Regions from separate parts of the Colwellia sp. F1 genome, predicted to be linked through region 2. Evidence: predicted binding sites of a transcription regulator. Region 2 holds the regulator's gene; each other region holds the start of a gene.
What was found. The regulator FNR, encoded in region 2, switches genes on or off when oxygen is low (the NO sensors DNR and NnrR bind a similar motif). The targets are predictions, from matches to a motif close to TTGATCTAGATCAA.
Positions count from the first base shown of each region.

Region 1: a site for FNR is predicted at 1,767-1,780, ahead of nrdG (anaerobic ribonucleoside-triphosphate reductase activating protein). Genes of this name have one in related genera too.
Region 3: a site for FNR is predicted at 1,798-1,811, ahead of AC0UA9_RS12830 (OmpW/AlkL family protein). Genes of this name have one in related genera too.

Region 1 is NZ_JBWDLI010000011.1:22,543-25,827, reverse strand. It holds gene AC0UA9_RS11655 (adenosylcobalamin-dependent ribonucleoside-diphosphate reductase) at 1-721, shown strand, start outside; gene AC0UA9_RS11650 (hypothetical protein) at 830-1,633, shown strand; gene nrdG (anaerobic ribonucleoside-triphosphate reductase activating protein) at 1,849-2,421, shown strand; gene nrdD (anaerobic ribonucleoside-triphosphate reductase) at 2,408-3,285, shown strand, end outside.
Region 2 is NZ_JBWDLI010000009.1:151,352-154,636, forward strand. It holds gene AC0UA9_RS10485 (heavy metal translocating P-type ATPase) at 1-636, shown strand, start outside; gene ccoS (cbb3-type cytochrome oxidase assembly protein CcoS) at 633-872, shown strand; gene AC0UA9_RS10495 (sulfite exporter TauE/SafE family protein) at 873-1,613, shown strand; gene fnr (fumarate/nitrate reduction transcriptional regulator Fnr) at 1,692-2,408, shown strand; gene uspE (universal stress protein UspE) at 2,694-3,285, shown strand, end outside.
Region 3 is NZ_JBWDLI010000013.1:1,545-4,829, reverse strand. It holds gene purE (5-(carboxyamino)imidazole ribonucleotide mutase) at 1-415, opposite strand, end outside; gene tsaC (L-threonylcarbamoyladenylate synthase type 1 TsaC) at 613-1,170, shown strand; gene AC0UA9_RS12835 (group II truncated hemoglobin) at 1,212-1,619, opposite strand; gene AC0UA9_RS12830 (OmpW/AlkL family protein) at 1,919-2,623, shown strand; gene aroE (shikimate dehydrogenase) at 2,739-3,285, shown strand, end outside.

The sequences.
Region 1 (3,285 bases), on a different contig from region 2:
CCACTACATGCAAAAAATTGCTGCAGAGCTCGGCGAAAAGTGGCTAACCGATGCCTTAACAACCGGGTTGCGTTTTACACATCACACTTCTATTGCCCCTACGGGTACCATTGCCTTGTCAATTGGTAACAATGCCAGTAATGGTATTGAACCAAGCTTCGCCCATGACTATAAGCGTAATATTATTGTCCCTGGCAAATCTACCAAGCAACAAGTCAATGTACGCTCTGCCGAGCTTTTAGCCTATGAGCGCTTAATGAAAAGCACGTACGGAGCTGACTGGCAGTTACCCATGAAGAAAATAGGCGCTGTTTTATCACTGGATTTATCACAATTACCTGAAAGCTTTGTTGACACCTCAACGATAACGCCCTCTGAGCATATTGCTGTGCAAGCTGCAGCCCAGCAATGGATCGACAGTTCAATTTCTAAAACAATTAATATTCCAACAGAATTCCCTTTTGAACAGTTTGAAAATGTATATTTAGAAGCATATGCCGCAGGGTTAAAAGGCTGCACTACATTTCGTTTTAACCCTGAAAACTTTTCAGGTGTCCTAGTTAACGAAACCGACCTAGCCAATACCGATTACCAATTTAGCCTTGAAGGTGGCGAAATAATTACGGTTAAAGGTAATGAAAAAATACTATACGAAGGTCAGGAGCATATCGCCTCAAACTTATTTGAAGCGATTAAAGAAGGGCAATATGGACGTTTTTAACAACGATTGGCTGTACAGATATCAATTTATAGTAACAATGCAGGCAACTAAATGCTTGCCTACCAACTTATTAGACGGGATTCATTCCCGTCATCAGCAGAGAATATTATGACGCATTCAACTTCACCAGCGACCCCCATCAACATCAATAAAAAAATTATTGCTGTATCCGTAGTTAATAAAGAAGACAGCACCCTAGCAGCACCGAGCAAAGTGTTAAGCACACAAGAACAAGCTACTGAAACAATAGAGGTAATTGAAAAAACACCTCGGCCAAAGGAGCTAGACTCAAGAACTTATAAAATTAAAGCGTCAAGTGGTTATGAGCATGCCTATTATGTCAGCATTTCAAATGTGGTACTCAATGAAGGCACGCCGCTAGAAGAGGTTCGCCCTTATGAGATTTTTATTAACACCAAAGACAAAATAAATGTGCAATGGGTCTATGCCCTCACCTTTATGATGTCTGCCGTGTTTCGCAAGGGCGGTGAATATATGTTTTTACTTGATGAATTACGTGAGGTAGCTTCACCAAATGCCGGCTGGTTTGGTCAACATACCCGTGGTGGCAACCCAAGGTATATTGAATCAATGGTGTCTGCTATTGCCGATACTATTGCTTACCATGTTGAGAAAACCTGCGGCGTTGCCGTTAAAAAAAGTGAACTCTCAGATGCTGCTAAAGCCATTATTGAAGAGAAAAAGGCACAATATTTAACTGAATACGCTGCCAATTCCGCCTTAAAAGCGATAAATACTAACGCAGACAACACTATAGACCATGCATTAAATGATGAGGACGCCGGTATGCCAAACGCCATGGCTTGCCCTAAGTGCAAAGTAAAGAATGCAGTAATCAAACTTGATGGTTGCTTAACCTGCGTATCATGTGGCGACTCTAAATGCGGTTAATGGTTTTAACCAATATAACCAGGCTCCCGCCCCCTTTACCCTGCCCCCACCTTTCAATAAACACTATATGTTGTGCTAATACAGGCAGCAAGCACAATATATAGTGATCCATTAGAAAATAGTTAGCAAATCATTGTTCTTGATCAACTAAGCAAAACAACAAAGTACTATATATTGTGATTAAAGATAAAACAAACACTACATATAGGTATTTTGTGACATTTAACTGTATTCCTCCATCTGTTGTATTTCAAGAAGTCCCTGACGAAATCAGCCTATGCTTTAGTATTACGGGTTGTAAAGTTGGTTGCAAAGGCTGTCATAGCACAGAGCTATGGCATGAAAACAATGGCGAGCCATTAACAAACAAAATCTTTATTCACTGGCTTAATCAATATCTAGGACTAATTAGCTGTGTCGTATTTTTTGGTGGTGAATGGCAACCGCAACCGCTGATTGACAAGCTAATTATCGCTAAAGAATATGGCTTAAAAACTTGCCTATATTCAGGTGAAAAACACATCGATATTCGTATTTCACAGCACCTACACTTTTTAAAAACGGGTGCCTGGCAAGCCGAACTAGGCGGTTTAGACAGCCTTACCACTAACCAAGTTTTTCGTGACCTAGTCACCGGCAAAAAGCTCAACCGTTTATTTATCAACAATAACGCTGGTCACTCACAACAGAAGGTAAGTTTACCAGCCAATAGTTTTTCAAAATCAAGTTTCACCAATAGCTCAATCACTCTCTCAACAAAAAAAGGAACAAACCATGTTGCGTCTTAATGAAAACCAAATAAATAATAAAAAAGATTTTGTCCAAAATTATTTTTTAGCTAAAAATGCGGCCGATGGCTCTAAGATGGATGCCAATGCCAACGTTAGCCACAAAAATATAGCCACCTTAGAAGCAGAGCTATTAAAAGACTGCTTTGTGCAAATAAACCGTGCGCTCGTACAAGATAAAATAAGAGAAACCTTTAACGACCAACTCGCTGATGAATACTTGCGACAAATTGAAGCACATGAAATATACGTACACGATGAAACCAGTTTAAAGCCTTATTGTACGTCAGTCAGTATGTATCCTTTTTTACTCGACGGCTTAACTAAATTAGGCGGCGAGTCGAAAGCACCTAAGCATTTAGAGTCGTTTTGTGGTTCGTTTGTTAACCTTATTTTTGCTATTTCTGCTCAGTTTGCTGGCGCGGTGGCAACGGTTGAGTTTTTAACGTATTTTGATTACTTTGCTCGACTTGAATACGGTAATGATTATTTAACAACGCATACCAAGGCGATCGAAAACCACCTTCAACATGTGGTTTATGCAATTAACCAACCTGCTGCGGCGCGTGGGTATCAAAGTGCTTTTTGGAATATTTCACTATTCGACCAACATTACTTTGCCGCCATGTTCGACAATTTTGTTTTTCCTGACTTTAGTACACCAAACTGGCAAACCGTAGCGCAATTACAACAGTTTTTTTTAACTTGGCTAAATAAAGAACGAGAGAAGTCAGTATTAACTTTTCCCGTAGTTACCGCAGCTATGCTTACAAAAAATGGTCAATGTAAAGACCGTGACTTTGCTCACCAATTAGCAGAGCAGAAAGCCCAAGGCAACTCATTTTTTATTTACTTGTCAGACAG
Region 2 (3,285 bases):
TCAGACAAGCTTTATCAGTCGCTTTTAAGCGTTTCTTGCGTACTCGTTTGTGACAACCAATTAATCGCTGCTTTTTCTCTTGCAGATAAATTAAGAGAGGATGCAAGTGAGTTGATTAATCACCTTAATATTAACCATAAAACACTCATACTTTCAGGCGACAACCAAAGTGCCTGTAACGATGTAGGGCAAGTGTTGTCAATATCGCAATGTTATGGCAACTTAAGCGCGACAGACAAAATGAACACCATTAAAGACAAACAAAAAAATAACATAACCGTTGCTATGGTTGGTGATGGGGTAAACGACTCACCTGTTTTTGGTGCGGCGCATGTTTCTATGGCGATGGGCTGTGGTACCGATATCGCTAAAAGTGGTGCTGATGTTATTTTATTAAACAACAAACTTAGCAGCATCAATAACTTAATTTATACTTCAATCAAAACTAAACGTATTATATTTCAAAATTACTTATGGGCTTTTGGCTATAACGCTATTATATTACCCTTAGCTGTTGCTGGTTTTATCACACCTTACATGGCTGTTATTGGTATGTCAGTCAGTTCTATTTTAGTGATAACTAACTCGCTCCGCTTGCTGAAAAATAACACTCAACCTACTGGAGCAACCAAGTGAGTATTATTTATATTTTAATTCCTATTGCTATATTACTTACTACATTAGGGATTTATTTGTTTTTTTGGGCTGTGAAATCTGAACAGTTTGATGATCTTGAAAAGCAAGGCATGAGTATTCTGTTTGATGATAAAGACGTACAAGATCCTGCTGAAGAAAATAAGCCTAGTGAAGCCATATTAAATGATACGGAACAACAGCCTGTAGCGCAGCATAAAAAGCAAGCAGATAAATAAATGACCTTAGATTTATTTTCTGCCTTTATCATAGGTTTACTTGGCTCCGGGCATTGTATTGCAATGTGTGGTGGTATCACTACTATGCTAACCTCTGCCCTACCACCATCAGCGCAATCTAAAGATAAATATAACCAACAGCAAATACCCGTTAATAACCAAGTTGTGGTCGTTCCATCTATCGCTAATCACCAAGCTACTTTGGTGATCCTTTACAACATTGGCCGTATTAGCACTTACGCTTTTATTGGTGCTATTGTTGGTTTTACTGGGTCGATTGCAGCAAAAAATATTGGTATGCCCTTGGTTGGCCTACGTTTAGTTTCAGCTACTTTTATGATTTTACTTGGTTTATATCTTGGCCAATGGCTCATGTGGTTAAACCGGATAGAAGCTTTAGGCAAACATTTGTGGCGTTTTATTTCACCACTTGCTAGCAAGGCTATTCCGGTAAACTCTCCACTTAAAGCATTGACCCTTGGTGCTATTTGGGGTTGGCTGCCCTGCGGTTTAGTTTATTCAACGTTAACTTGGGCACTAGCTAGTGGTAGTACACTCACCGGAGCAAGCATCATGTTTTTCTTTGGCTTGGGCACTTTACCGGCGTTATTAACACTATCTATTGGGTTTCAACGCATAAAAACTATGTTAGTAAAGCCTTTATTTAAAAAAGTGATGGCTTTGCTATTAATATCCTTTGGCATTTATAGTTTTATTGTTGCATATCAACAACTGTTCTAATACCATAGACTTGTCTTAAGAAATAGTATAAAAGCCTAACAGCTCTGATCTATTACTATCTAAATAACTGAGTAACGCATGTCAAATAATAATACGAGTGCACAACATATTAATTGCCAAAACTGTAGTATTAGTGAACTTTGCCTTCCTTTTACGTTAAATGATCAAGAGCTAACAACACTTGATGATATAATTGACCGTAAACGTCCTTTTCACAAAGGTGACAAACTTTATACTGACGGCCAAGAAATGCATGCGCTCTATGCAATTCGCTCAGGTACTTTTAAAACATTTACCGTCAATGAACAAGGTGAAGAACAAATCACTGGTTTTCATTTAGCCGGTGATCTACTCGGTTTTGACGCTATCGCAAATGCCGAACACAAAAGTTTTGCTCAAGCATTAGAAACTTCAATGATTTGTGAAATTCCTTACGAGAATTTAGATACACTCTCTAACACTATGCCAAAGTTGAAGAAACAAGTATTACGCTTAATGAGCAACGAAATCCGTACCGACCAAGAAATGCTTACATTATTAAATAGAAAAAACGCGGAACAGCGCGTGGCAACTTTTTTAGTCACTTTAAGTGACCGTTATCATGCGAGAGGCTTATCAGCTTCTGAATTTCGTCTTACCATGACCCGTAGTGATATTGGGAATTATATTGGTCTTACAGTTGAAACAATAAGCCGTTTACTCAATCGTTTCCATAAAAGCGGCTTAATAAGCGTTGATGGTAAATTAATTATCATAAATAAAATTGATGAACTGATTGAATGCGCCAAAGGCTAACACTTATAGCAACTGTCATCACTTTTTCGCTAGTAATTATTATCGCTTACATCACAAATATTTAATATAAAACAAGCATTAACTCCTCATTTTTGCTATATATATAAACAAGACTTTACTAAAGTTTACTCAATACCGTCTAGTATAAGAAAGTATTCACTGAGCAAGGATTTAAAGGCTTATTGACATTGGTTTACACCTAAGTGTACACCGCCCTCTACCCCATGCTCCTTGTCTACAAACTTATGCAAAATGGTATACTATATAGCAACAGAGAGGGGTATCATGAATACTTATCAGAATATTCTAGTCGTTATCGATCCGTCAACCGACGAACAAAAAGCATTAAAAAGAGCAATTGATTTAGCAACAAGCATAAAAGCAAGTGGTAATCAGGTCAAAGTTCATGCTTTCATGAGTATCTTTGACTTCTCTTATGAAATGACCACAATTCTCTCAAGCGGTGAGCGTGATGTGATGAGGCAATCAGTTATTAAAGATAAAGAGCTTTGGTTAACAAGCCTGATAGATGACTTAAACCCTAGTATTGATATTAGTAAATTAGTCGTTTGGCACAACCGTCCTTTTGAAGCAATAATTGATCAAGTTATTAATAATGAGCACGATCTTTTAATAAAAGGAACACGCCAGCACGACAAATTGAAGTCAGTTGTATTTACCCCCACTGATTGGCATATATTGCGTAAATGCCCCTGCCCTGTTTTATTAGTAAAAGATCATAACTGGCCTAAAAATGGCAACATACTTGCTGCACTAAATGTTGGCAGTGATGAGCCTGAGCATCACTCTTTAAACAGTAAAATTACACATACTGCCAAGCAATTAGCACACCTTATCCAAGGAAATGTTCATTTAG
Region 3 (3,285 bases), on a different contig from region 2:
TCATAATCTCAGGATTATGGCTACCAATAATTTGTGCAGCCAGTAAGCCTGCGTTTGCTGCACCTGCTGTACCTATGGCTAACGTACCAACAGCAATGCCTTTTGGCATTTGCACTATAGACAACAAAGAGTCTTGTCCGTTAAGCGCTTTAGACTGCACTGGCACCCCTAAAACAGGTAAAGGGGTGTAAGCTGCTGTCATACCTGGTAAGTGAGCAGCACCGCCTGCGCCACCAATAATCACTTTAATACCCCTGTCCTTCGCGCCTTGAGCATATTCAGCTAATAAGTGAGGAGTGCGGTGCGCTGAAACAACTTTAGTTTCATAGTTAACACCTAATAAATCAAGCATTTCTGCTGCGTGTTGCATTGTTGGCCAATCTGATTTTGACCCCATAATGATACCCACTGTCATGAATTTATGCCCTTTAAAAAGAATTGGATACTCTTCTTTTACGAAGAAATTGAAAAATAAGCCTGTAATTATAACCTTGTTTTTCACAATACGGAATGATGAAGTGTTTCTTCTATTAATTTTATTAATTTGTTATTAGGTGTGCTTAGTCAATTTTGTTAATATTAACGCAGAGTTATTATTAGAAAGAGCATATTGTGAACAAAACTTCAGTTGTTGATGTATTTTTGGCTGGCGGTATTATTGCGTACCCTACCGAGGCTGTATTTGGCTTGGGGTGTGATCCCGACAATGAACTGGCCGTTGAAAAACTATTAACCCTAAAGCAGAGACCAGTAGAAAAAGGCTTAATTTTGCTAGCGACAAGTTATGCGCAATTGATGCCTTATATTGACGATCATGCCATCCCCCAAGAAGTAAAGTTAGCAATTTTATCTCGATGGCCTAACGGCGTTACTCAAGTGTTACCTAAAAATCAGTTTACGCCAGCTTGGTTGACGGGGAAATTCAATACCATTGCCGTACGGATAACTGATCAACCCGATGTTATTGACCTGTGTAGCCGTACAAACAAGCCTATTGTATCAACCAGTGCTAATTTGTCTGGGCATGAGCCAGCTAGAACTTGGCAGGCAATAGAAGAGAACACGGGTTTAGCATCGAAAATAGACTACATAGTTAAAGGAAGCACATTAGGCTTTATCCAACCGTCAACTATTATTGATGCGCTGACAGGGGAGACATTTAGACAATAAACCCGCGCTTTAAAAGATTATAAGCATGAATAAAAAACACTTTAACAATTAACCATATGTGTAGCTAGCTGAGCAAAGGCTCGTTTTAAATGTTGTTCAATAGCACTGTCGTTAATCACCTTTTTCATCGCATTACTCATGCATAACATCCATAAGTCACGCTGCTTTTTAGTAACCTTAAAAGGCATATGTCTAGCTCTAAGTTGAGGGTGACCATACTTATCTTCGAATAAACTTGGCCCGCCAAGCCAGCCTGAGAGAAACTCAAAAAATTTCAGCCTGATACCATCTAAAGGTTGTTTATGAATAGCCAGTAACGCTTGCAGGTGAATGTTACTTTCCATTTCATCATAAAATGCATTAGCTAAATGTCGAGTGACTACTTCTCCTCCAATGAGTTGATATAACGTAATGTTTTGTAGGTTATGGTTATTTGATGTACTGAGCATATTAATAAGGACGCTGCTACTTTAATGATAGTGAAGAATTATATAGTGCTATGCACTAATTTAAAGGTAAATAAGTTTAATAAAGAATAGGTTTTGACAAAAAGCGCGCCAATAAGCTCAGCATACATAAGCATTATCATGGTTGCTCTGGGAAAACAGTCGTAATTAGAGTAATTACTTGATTGAAATCAATGTTGAAATAAATCGTATTTAACTAACCAAAAAACATTGATACATATCAAGGTATTTAATGTGGTTGGTATTACTATACCCTTAAATAATTTAAGGGTATAAAACACATGAAACATTCTATATTAGCAGTCGCAATCTTATCACTTTCTTTACCATCATTAGCCAATCAAGCGGGCGATATGCTTGTTCGCGGTGGCGCAACAATGGCTTCTCCCGATTCTAGCGCAGCAGGTGTAGCATTAGATGATGCACACACCTCATTAGCGCTAACGGTAGATGACAACAGCCAATTAGGGTTGAACCTGGTTTATTTTTTTGATAGTAACTGGGCAATAGAGTTGCTCGCAGCTACCCCATTTACCCATGATGTCATTTTACAAGACCCAGCAAGCTTAACAAATGATGTGTATGGTATTGACCTCAATGGTGCCAACCTCGCTGAAGTTACTCATTTACCACCAACGTTAAGTGCACTATATTATTTTAATACAGGGTCAGCCTTTAAGCCCTATATTGGTGCTGGTATTAATTATACCGTCTTTTTTGAAGAAAAATTTACCTCTATCCCTACCAACGCTGGTTTTCAGGATCTAAAACTAGATAATTCATTTGGCTTCTCTGTTCAGGTAGGTATGGATTATGAAATTACTAAAAATTGGTCGGTGAATGTTTCCGCACGCTATATAGATATTGAAACAGAAGCCACATTTGAATTAACGGATCCTTTGAGTGTAAACTTAGCAGGCCAAGGCAGTGCAGCTGTTGATATAAACCCAATGGTATATTCGGTAATGCTTGGTTATAAGTTTTAATACGATTAGACTATAGTAATCATATTTAAAGCAGTAATTTATTACTGCTTTTTTGTGTTTTTAACACATAATTCCGTTAGGCTATTTATTACTATTTTTATCAGGTAAATTTTTTATGGATCAATATCGCGTTTTTGGTAACCCAATAAAACAATCTCGCTCACCTTTTATTCATCAGGCGTTTGCACTTTCGACCAAGCAAGTAATGAATTACGACATTCAATTTGCAGAGTTAGATGGTTTTACTAGTGCAGTGAATAAATTTATTGCTCAAGGTGGTAAGGGTGCTAATGTAACGGCCCCTTTTAAAGAGCAAGCGATGGCAATGTGTGATGAGTTAACTGAGCATGCAAAGTTTTCAGGTGCTGTAAACACGCTCACCTTTAAAAATGGTAAAATATATGGTGATACTACCGATGGAGTTGGTTTAGTTAATGACTTGCTTGCCCATGAAGTACAGCTTAATAATAGTCAGATACTATTAATTGGTGCAGGTGGTGCTTCAAAAGGTGTGGTGTTACCACTCTTAAATCAAAAACCACAAAGCTTAACTATTGCTAATAGAACAGTTTCCAAAGCGCAGGCTATTGTTGAGCAATATAAAAATCAACCACTTGTCGCCTGCTCATTTGATGAAGCAAACGCACAAGCGTTTGATATTA